3 regions of the Dactylosporangium sp. NPDC000555 genome follow, and region 1 is predicted to be linked to each of the others. Evidence: riboswitches for the same ligand, from Rfam matches in the RefSeq annotation. Region 1 holds a riboswitch; each other region holds the start of a gene.
The links. Region 1 has a riboswitch for cyclic di-AMP ahead of ABT297_RS15860 (coiled-coil domain-containing protein). Riboswitches for the same ligand answer to the same signal wherever they lie in the genome.

Region 1 (3,201 bases):
CCACGGGAAAGCCGGACGGTCAGCATCGACCCACCCTGGATCATCACCCACTCACCGTCGGCGGAAGTGTGGTACTGCACGACGGAGGCGGGGAACGGCAGGGCGTCCATGCCGAGATGCACCAGCCACGGGCGGCCGACCTGGGCAGGGTCGCTCAGCGCGCTCGGCGGCCCGTCGGCGGGCGGCAGGAGCGGCGGCGCCGTCATCTTCGGCGGCGCGGCGGCGGTCGTGGACTTCGCACTGGGCGCGGGCGACGGTGCGGCGATCGTCGCGGGTGGCGCCGCCGGCATGCCGTCCGCGGTGGTGGGCAGCAGCGCGGCGGTCAGAGCGATGGCGGTACCGGCGACGGCGACGGAGAACGCCGTACCCGCCACGATCGCCACCCGGCGGCGCCTGCGGTGGCGGATGCCGCCCGCCCTCGCCGCGGCCAGCAGCCGCTCCACGTGCACGTCGTCGTCGGCGACCCGCGCCAGCGCCTCGGTGACCACCCGGTCGAGTCCCGTCACGACTTCCCTCCGTTGAGGGTCAGGCCGACCGAGCCGGCGCCGGATTCTTCCTTCGCCAGCCGGGTGCGTAGCGTGTCCAGGGCGCGTTTCACCTGGCTGCGTACGGTCTCCCGGCTGCAGTTGAGCAGTGCCGCGATCGCCGCGTCGTCGAGGTCCTCGTAGTAGCGCAGTACCACGGCGGCACGCTGTTTCGGTGGCAGCGCGCGGATCAGCCGCCACGTCGCGTCGCGCTCGGCGGCCTCCGCGCCCAGGTCACGAAGGCCGGGCACATCCTGCGGCTCGGCCACCGCGACCTCCCGGTTGGACGCCAGCCGCCACCGGGAGATGGCGGCGTTGACGAGCATCCGGCGCAGGTACGGCTCCGGCGGGTCGGCCGTGATCCGATCCCAGCGCACGAACGCCCGGGCGAGCACCTCCTGCACAAGGTCCTCGCCCTGGTGCCGGTCGCCGGTGAGCAGGCGTCCCAGCCGCACCAGCGCGGCGCCGCGTTGCCGTACGTAGTCATCGAACTCCACGCGGAAGCCCTCCCGTCGCGCGTGCCATCATCGAACTGCACGCGGCGGCGAGCCCCGGCTGTTGCATCGCCGCACGTTCACCCGCTAGACCGTGATCTGGGTCACTATTGATCACCACGTACGAGGTTGCGGGCAGGTCCACACAAACCGCGCGGTGCGCGATTTCGGCGCCCTGGGTACAGTGACCCACGGTCACGTCCACGAGGGCACCGCCCCCGGTGCCGGGCGGGGCTGCCGCCTAATCGCCGCACCGTGGCGAGCCGGGGACCCACGGTAACGTTGGGGTGAATCCGCCCTTCCTCGGAAGGGTGGTAGGGGTCGTTCCGTCCCGAACCCGTCAGCTAACTCGGTCGGCGGCCGACGGAAGGAACAACGAACCAGATGTCACCGCGACATCCCTACCGGCGCACGTTCATCACGCTGCTGGCGGCGATCGTGCTCGGGGGGCTCGCCGTCACACCCGCCGCGGCCGAGCCCGGCGGCGACACCGGCGACGAGGGCTCCGGCGCCAACCCGACGCTCAACTCCGTCCTCGAGAACACGACCCGCAAGTGGTCCGAGGCCAATGAGCGGCTGAACGCCTCGATCAAGCGTCAGGGCGAGCTCAACGCGCAACTGCAGGCGACCGAGGCGCAGCTGGCGGTGATCCAGGATCATGTGGCCGCGATCGCCGCGGCGGCGTACCGCACCGGCCCCCTCACCACGTTCGCCGCCCTGATGGACGCGAAGACCCCGGACAGCTTCGCCGAGCGGGCCGGCTCCATCAACGAGATCGCCCACCACAACAACAACCTGCTGCACCAGGCCAAACAGCTGCGGGACGACCAGACCGCGCAGAAGAAGGCGCTCGACGGCGAGATCGCCACGCAGCAGGAGCAGAAGCGCATCATCGAGCAGCAGAAGAAGGACGCGGAGAAGGCGCTCGCGCAGGCCGGTGGGCCGAGCAGGGGCTTCATCACCGCCAACCTGCCGACCGCCGACCCGGTGCCGCGCAACGCCAACGGGTCGCTGCCCAAGGAGTCGTGCAGCGTCAAGGACCCCACGACCAGCGGCTGCCTCACGCCACGCACGCTGCACGCGATGCAGCAGGCGCAGAAGGACGGCTTCAAGCGGTTCGTGTCCTGCTACCGCCCGAGCGGGCCGTACGAGCACCCGAAGGGCCGCGCCTGCGACTTCTCGGTGCAGACCAAGCCCGGCTTCGGCGGGGTGGCCACCGGCGACGACTACACCTACGGAACCACCCTGGCGACGTACTTCGTGAAGAACGCCGACCGCCTCGGCGTCATGTACGTCATCTGGTTCAAACAGGTGTGGACGCCGACGGTCGGGTGGCACCACTACTCGGGCGTCGCCGGAGACCCCTCCAGCGACCATACGAACCACGTGCACCTCTCGATCCTGTAATCCTCACGTTCCCGGGCGGCCGGTCGACAGCGGAACGTCGACCGGCCACCGCGGCTCAGAGGATCTCCGTGTCGCGCAGGAGCCGCCACAGGCCGGCGCCGTCGGGGGCGCCCAGCCAACGCCGATCGTTGAGCGGGACCCGCTTGGAGCTGCCGGCCACCCCCGGGAACGCGCCGGCCAGCACCGCCTGGGTCGGCGAGAGGTGCCGGATCGCCACCGCGGCCACGCTGTCGGGGTGCTCGGCGGCGAACTCGGCGTAGATCTCCGGATCGTGCTGCCCGTCGTCACCGACCAGCAGCCAGCGGATGTCCGGGAACTCCTCGGCGAGGCGGGCCAGCGACGCCCGCTTGTGCGCCTGGCCGCTGCGGAAGAACCGGTCCGGCTGCGGGCCCCAGTCGGTCAGCAGCAGCGGCCCGGCCGGGTACAGGTGCCGGGAGAGGAACCGGGACAGCGTCGCGGCCACGTTCCAGGCGCCGGTCGACAGGTAGAAGACCGGCGCGCCCGGGTTGGCGTTGACCAGCCGCTCGTACAGCACCGCCATGCCCGGCACCGAGGCGCGGGCGTGCTCGTCGAGCACGAACGTGTTCCACGCGGCGAGCAGCGGGCGCGGCAGCGTGGTGACCATGACCGTGTCGTCGACGTCGGAGATGATGCCGAAGCGGGTGCCGGGGTCGATCATCCGGATCGGCGCCTCGACGGCGGCGCTGTTCTCGGTCTGCAGCGTGACGGACGCCCAGCCGGGCGCGAGGTCGGCCTCGACGACGACGTCGATGAAC
Region 2 (3,201 bases), on a different contig from region 1:
CCGTCCCGCGAGGTCGCCGAGCTGCAGCTGGGCTGGCACTCCGGCCGTGACGCGCCGGGCGCGTCGCTGCGCAGCGCGCTCACCCTGGTGTGCGCGGCAGCGGTCGGCGGCGACCCGCACGACGCGGTGCCCTCCGCCGTCGCCGTCGAGCTCATGCACCACTGGGCGGCGATCCGCCGCGACCTGGTCGACGGGCGCTCCGACGGGGCCGCGTGGAGCGTGGTCGGCACCCAGCCGGCGGCGCTGGGCGGCGAGGCCCTGCTGGCGCTCGCGTTCGACGTCGTGGCCACCGGTGACCCCACGCACATCGCGCCGGGCCGGCTGCGGCAGCGCTCCGGACAGCCGGGGCCGGACCGGGTCATGATGCGCATCCTGGGCGATACCGTGCAGGAGCTCCTGCACGGCCAGCACGCCTCGCTCGCGCTGCGCGAGACCCGCCCGGACTCCGCCGCGGAGGAGCGCACCGACCTGCTGCGCGACTGCCTGGCGATGGTGGAGCAGCGCACCGGCGCGCTGTTCGGCTGCGCCTGCGCGCTCGGCGCCGTGGCCGGCGGCGGCGAGGCGGCCCAGGTCGAGCGGTTGCGCCTGTTCGGCGTCCGGCTGGGCCTCGCCGTGCAGTTCACCGAGGACCTGCTGGGCATCTGGGCCGACGACGGCCCGGGCCGGCCGGCGTACCCGGACCTGCGCCGCCGCCGGCGCTCGCTGCCCGTCGCCGCGGCGATCGCGGCCGGCGCCGACGAGCTGACCGGGCTGTTCGACGGCCGGGGCCGGCTCAGCGACGCCGACGCCGAGCGCACGGCGAAGACGATCGAGCAGTCCGGCGCCCGCGACTGGTGCCGCCGCCAGGCCGAGGAGCTGCTCTCCCAGGCGCTGCTCGCCCTGGACCTGGCCTCCCCGTCGCCCGCCTCGGTCGCCGAGCTTGTCGCGCTGGCCCGCCGCGCGACCACCGCGCCGCGCTGAGCGCCGCGGCGGCGCGCGACGGGCGGGCGGTCAGTCGATGGCCGCCACGACCTTTTCGGCCCGGGCGGCGTGCTTCTGGTACGCCCCCGGGAACGCCGAGCGCTGCACCGCCTGCGCGGCGGCCGTCACGCTCATGTTCTGCCAGCCCTTGACCCGGGTCAGCGCTTTGTAGAACAGCATCGCCGAGTGGACCGGGTTCATGAGCTCGGGCACGGTGCCCCAGCCCTGGCTCGCGCGCTGCTGGAACAGCCCGACCGAGTCGTGGTCCTGCGAGACGCCCTCGTGCGGCAGCTTCAGCGAGGCGGGCACGGCGCGGCTGGCGACGTTGTACAGGTCGCTCTCCTGCATCGCGGTGGCGACGGCGACGACGAGTGCCCTGGTGGGCAGCCCCTGGGCGCGGCCCTGCCGCACGATCGTCACGGCGTTGTTCATCTGGGTCTGGTCGAGCCCGGCGACCGGGCGCGGTGGCTGTGGCATGGCCGGCCCGGTCGGCCCGGTCGGCGTGGTTGGCGTGGTTGGCGCGGCCGGCATGATCGGCATGGCCGGCGTGGTCGCGGACGCGGCGGGCGGCGCCTCGGCCGCCGGGACGGCGGCGGTGCCGTCGAGCAACGGCGACACGAGCGCCGCGTCGTACGCATAAGCGGACGCGGCGGCCGCGACCGGCGGGTGCACGGCCGGCGGCCGGCCGGCGGAACCCGTGGCGAACAGCGTCGCGGACAGCACGACGGCGGACACGGCCCCGGTTCGCACGGGCAGGCTGACCAGCCGGTATCTGGACTGGAACTGGCGCGGTAGTGACTTCACGTAAGCGATTCCTCATCGAAGACGGCGCGATCTGGGCGCACGGCAGGGCGCCGCGGCGTCAGCGCGCGAAACGGAACGGCGCGGGAACGGCTGCGCGGGAAGAAGGCGCGAGAAAGACGGCACGAGAAGACGGCACGGGAATACGGCGCGAATCAGCGCACGGCGAAGCGCACGCCGGAGCGGGCGTGCAAGGGACTCCGCACGGGAGAGGGCGCGTGGTATCGGCGCGACCCCCCGGCTCGGCCGGTGTCGCGCGACGATTGGGCGTCGATCAGCGTTGGAGCGCGGCCAGGCGCTACGTCCTGGCGTTCACCCGTCTTTGAGCATGGCGGCGGGCGGCCGCTGTCGGAGCATGGAGATGCGGCACGAACAGTTCTCCTTCCGGTGCCGCCTACCGGGTTAGCTGACGGGTTCGGACGGGAGGATTCGCCCTACCGTGACTCGGTCACGGATACACCCCAAGGACTGCGTGGGTCCCCGGCCCGCGATGCCGAGGTGCGCTGTGCGACTCGGCGGTGCGGCTCGACGGCGCCCACCCGGCGGCACCGTGATCGGCGCACGTCGACCGAGCAGACGACCCGACCATACTGGGCGGCTTCCGCCTCGGCCAACCACAGCACCGGGATCCCACCCGATGCACCGGTATGCTCACCGAGCGCTGTCACCCGGCCTGTCATCTTGTCCGTCGCCCTCCTACGAGCCGGGCCTAGTGTTGGGGCATGAGCATCCCGTCGGTGAAGCTGAACTCCGGCCTCGACATGCCCGTCGTCGGCTACGGCACCTACCCGCTCAAGGGCCGCCGCGCCACGGACGCGATCCTCGCCGCGATCGGGTCCGGCTACCGCCTGATCGACACCGCAGCGTCGTACGACAACGAGGATGCCGTCGGCGCCGCCGTGCGCGAGTCGGGCCTGCCCCGCGCCGAGCTCTTCGTCACGACCAAGCTGCGCGGCAGCGACCAGGGCCGCGGCTCCACCCGGGCCGGGCTGGAGCGCTCGCTGGAGCGCCTCGGCCTGGAGTACGTCGACCTCTACCTGATCCACTGGCCGCTGCCCGCGGTCGGTCGCTATGTGGAGTCGTACGCCGAGATGGCCGAGCTGCGGCGCGAGGGCCTGATCCGCTCGCTGGGCGTGTCGAACTTCCTGCCGGAGCACCTCGACGCCGTCGTGGCCGAGACCGGCATCCAGCCGGCCGTCGACCAGCTGCAGGTCTCTCCCTCGCATCCGCGGCCGGAGCTCGTCGCCGCGGTACAGCGGACCGGCACCGTGGTCCAGGCGTGGAGCCCGCTGGAGCGCAACACCGGCATCCTCGACCACCCGTCGGTGACGGCGATCGCCGGCCGGCTCGGCGTCACCAGCGCCCAGATCGTGCTGCGCTGGCTGCTGCAACGCGATGTCACCGTGGTCCCGCACTCCGGCAGCCCGGACCGCCAGCGCA
Region 3 (3,201 bases), on a different contig from region 1:
CGCTGGCCCCGATCGTCGGCATGCTGTTGTCGATCGGGCTGATGCCGCATGCCCCCGCCGCTGGCCGGTCGCTGTTCGGGCTGTTCGCCGCGGCCACGATCGTGCTCGCGGGCTGGCTGACCGGCCAGTGGATCATGGGCGGCCTGGATCTGGACCGGCTGCATCCCGGATACGTGCTGCCCGCCGTCGCCGGAGGGCTGATCGCCGCGATCGGCGCGGCGACGGCCGGCTGGCCGGGACTCGCCCGCGTGTTCTTCGGATTCGGTCTGGTGTCGTGGCTGCTCATCGGCTCGATCATCCTGGCCCGGCTGTACTTCCGCCCGCCGTTGCCGGCCCAGCTGCAGCCGACGCTGGCGATCGACGTCGCCCCGCCCGCGCTCGCCGGGATCGCCTATCTGGCCGTCACCCGGGGCCGGGTCGACGCCGCCGCCTTCGTGCTCGGCGGCTACACGCTGCTCACGGCCCTCGTCCAGGTGCGCCTCATCGGGGTGTACCGGCGCCTGCGCTTCACCCCCGGGTTCTGGGCGTTCGCGTTCCCTTACGCCGCCGTCGCCACGTTCACGCTGCACTGGCTCGCCTACGCGCGCCCGCCGGCGTACCAGGTCTGGGTCTGGCTGGTGCTGCTGGCGATCACCGTGTTCATCGCCGCCCTCGCGGCCGAGACGGCCACGGCGCTCGCCCGGCACCGTTTCCTGCCGCAGCCCCGCTGACGCACGGGCGGGCCGGCTCGACGAGCCGGCCCGCCCGTTTCCTTCGGGATACTCAGGCGGAGTAGCCGCGAGCCGCCATCCAGTGCGCCATGTTGCTGGTCGCCATCCAGTACGTCTTCGGGCCGAACATGCCGGACGGGTCGGCGACCTGAACGGCACGGCCGTTGTCGCGGTAGCCGACGATCGCGATGAAGTGGCCGCCCGAGAACTCGTGCCAGACGCCGACCGCGTCCGTCGCCCCGCCGACGATGTTCGCCACGATCGCGCGGTCACCGCTGATGGCCCGCACGACGTCCTCCTGCACGCGCGTGGCCTCCTCGGCCGTCGCGCGCTGCCCCGGGATCCACCGGGTCTGGTACACGTCCTTGCCCAGCACGCTGTTGAGCACCCGCGTGGTGTCGGCGGCCGAGTTGGTGCCGCTGGTCGTGGTGCCGAGCCTCCTCGCGATCTCGTCCTGGGACATGTTGACGCCGTCCGCGGTCAGCACGATGCGGGTCGAGGCCGGGCCGCAGTAGTAGTAGTTCGGCTGGAACTGGAAGTCGTACTGCAGGACCTTCTCCGCCGGCGCCTCGGGGGCCGGGCTCGTCGGCTCCGGGTTCGCCGGCGCGGCGCCGATCGCCGGCCGGTTGTTCCCGTCGGCGGCTCCCATCGCGGCGACCGCCGTGTCGTGGGCCCCGGCCGGCGTCTCGGTCTGGTTGAACACCACTGCGGTGGTGACGGCGGCCACGAGCAGGGCGGCCGAGCCCAGCACCGCCGGGTACAGGCGGTGGGTGGTGGTGCGGTGGAGCAGCGGACGAATCGATCGGTGACGCATGTGGTACTCCAAAAGCAGGCTGCCGCACGTGGTCGGCGGATCGGATGGCGACGCTGAGCCACGGCGTTCACGGCACGGACCGGCGCGAGGGCAGGCGAAGGCGGCCCGCACACGGCGATGCCGTGCCGGGCGTGCCGTCGTGCGACGGGAACGCGGAAGTGTCGTGGCTCTTTTAGAGGCGGCATCGCGGCAGCGTCAGACGCCCGCTTCGCGCGGCGACCGGGCCGCGAGCGGTGCGAGGAGGGGTCCGGAGACGGGGGTCTGACCTCAGCCGTCGAGCGCCGGGCAGCAGGGCCGGTGCGGCCTCGTGCTGCCCGATGTCCTACCGTGCGGTGGTGTCCCGCCGGGGTGCGGTGCGGGTGCCGCGGCTAGGGGGCGCGCCATGCCAGAGGTCGTACACCGTTGAAGTCTCCTTCCGATGCCGCCTACCGGGTTAGCTGACGGATTCGGGCTGGAAGTGCCCTACCGCGGGCGGTGACGCCCGCGGATTCACCCCGGGACTGCATGGGTCCCCGGCTCGTTCGCACGACTCGGCGGGTCCGCGCCGGCGCCATTTCGCAATGGCAGACGACCGGCTCGGACCGCCTGACCCTACTGGCCGGTACGGGGGTTGCCAAGCGTTCAACCGGGTCCTGCAAGTGGACGCCATTGGCGTACCTGCCAGCCGGTATGGCGGCATGCGGGTAGCCGGGCGACCCGGACGGCCGGTGGCAGCGATGTCCGGCTCATACGCGTTCAGCAACACTGGTCGGCGTCAACCCCCGGCCCGAGAAGGTTTCTCGTCACCGTGAGTTCCCGGTCTTCGACCACGCGCCCGGACGCAAAACACTCCGACTCCCCCTGGGCACCGCTGCGCTGCCGCACCTTCCGCGCGCTGTGGCTCGCCATGGCCGCCGCCAACGCCGGCATGGCGATGCAGGTCGTGGGCGCCCAGTGGCTCGCCGCCGGCGCCGGCGCGAACGGACGGCACGCGGCCGCCGACATCCTCGTCACGCTGGTACAGGCGGCGGGCATGCTGCCCATCCTGGTGCTCGGCCTGCCGGCCGGCGTGCTGGCCGACCTGGTGGACCGCAGGCGCCTGCTCATCCGGGTCCAGCTCGGCACCGCCCTCGTCGGCCTGCTGCTCGCGGCGCTGGCCATGGACGGCCGGATCCAGTCGATGACGCTGCTCTCGCTGCAGTGCGCGCTCGGTGTGGGTGCGGCCTTCACGATGCCCGCGTTCGGGTCGCTGACCCCGGAGCTGGTGGAACGCCGGCACCTGCCGCAGGCCTCGGCGCTCGGGGCGATCAGCGCCAACGTCACACGGGCCGCCGGCCCGGCGACCGCCGGTTTCCTCATCGCACGGGCCGGCGCGTCGGCCGTGTTCGCGCTGCACGCCGTGACCGTCATCGTGTTCGTCGTGGTGCTGACCGTCTGGCGTCCCGAGCGCCCGTCCGCCCCGCGCTGCACGGAGCCCTTCGGCGCGGCGCTCGGTGCGGGATGGCGATACGTTCGCAGCACGCCGGTCGTACGCCGGATTCTCGGGCACGCGCTGGTGTTCCTGCTGCCCGGCTCGGCGCTGCTGGCGCTGCTGCCGCTGCTGGCGGCCAACCGGCTCGGCCTCGGCGTCACCGGACTCGGCGTGCTGCTCGGTGCGCTCGGCGCCGGCGCGGTGGCCGGCGCGATCGTCCAGCCGCG

Region 2: linked by a shared signal. The riboswitch ahead of ABT297_RS05505 (hypothetical protein) and the one ahead of ABT297_RS15860 (coiled-coil domain-containing protein) in region 1 are both predicted to bind cyclic di-AMP.
Region 3: linked by a shared signal. The riboswitch ahead of ABT297_RS35445 (C39 family peptidase) and the one ahead of ABT297_RS15860 (coiled-coil domain-containing protein) in region 1 are both predicted to bind cyclic di-AMP.

Annotation. Positions count from the first base shown of each region.
Region 1 covers NZ_JBEPDB010000021.1:41,463-44,663, reverse strand. The annotation lists gene ABT297_RS15870 (hypothetical protein) at 1-506, opposite strand, end outside; gene ABT297_RS15865 (SigE family RNA polymerase sigma factor) at 503-1,021, opposite strand; cyclic di-AMP (ydaO/yuaA leader) riboswitch at 1,247-1,393, shown strand; gene ABT297_RS15860 (coiled-coil domain-containing protein) at 1,403-2,425, shown strand; gene ABT297_RS15855 (App1 family protein phosphatidate phosphatase) at 2,481-3,201, opposite strand, start outside.
Region 2 covers NZ_JBEPDB010000005.1:20,557-23,757, forward strand. The annotation lists gene ABT297_RS05500 (polyprenyl synthetase family protein) at 1-960, shown strand, start outside; gene ABT297_RS05505 (hypothetical protein) at 991-1,764, opposite strand; cyclic di-AMP (ydaO/yuaA leader) riboswitch at 2,138-2,289, opposite strand; gene ABT297_RS05510 (aldo/keto reductase) at 2,484-3,201, shown strand, end outside.
Region 3 covers NZ_JBEPDB010000087.1:22,710-25,910, forward strand. The annotation lists gene ABT297_RS35440 (SLAC1 family transporter) at 1-710, shown strand, start outside; gene ABT297_RS35445 (C39 family peptidase) at 763-1,524, opposite strand; cyclic di-AMP (ydaO/yuaA leader) riboswitch at 1,932-2,070, opposite strand; gene ABT297_RS35450 (MFS transporter) at 2,312-3,201, shown strand, end outside.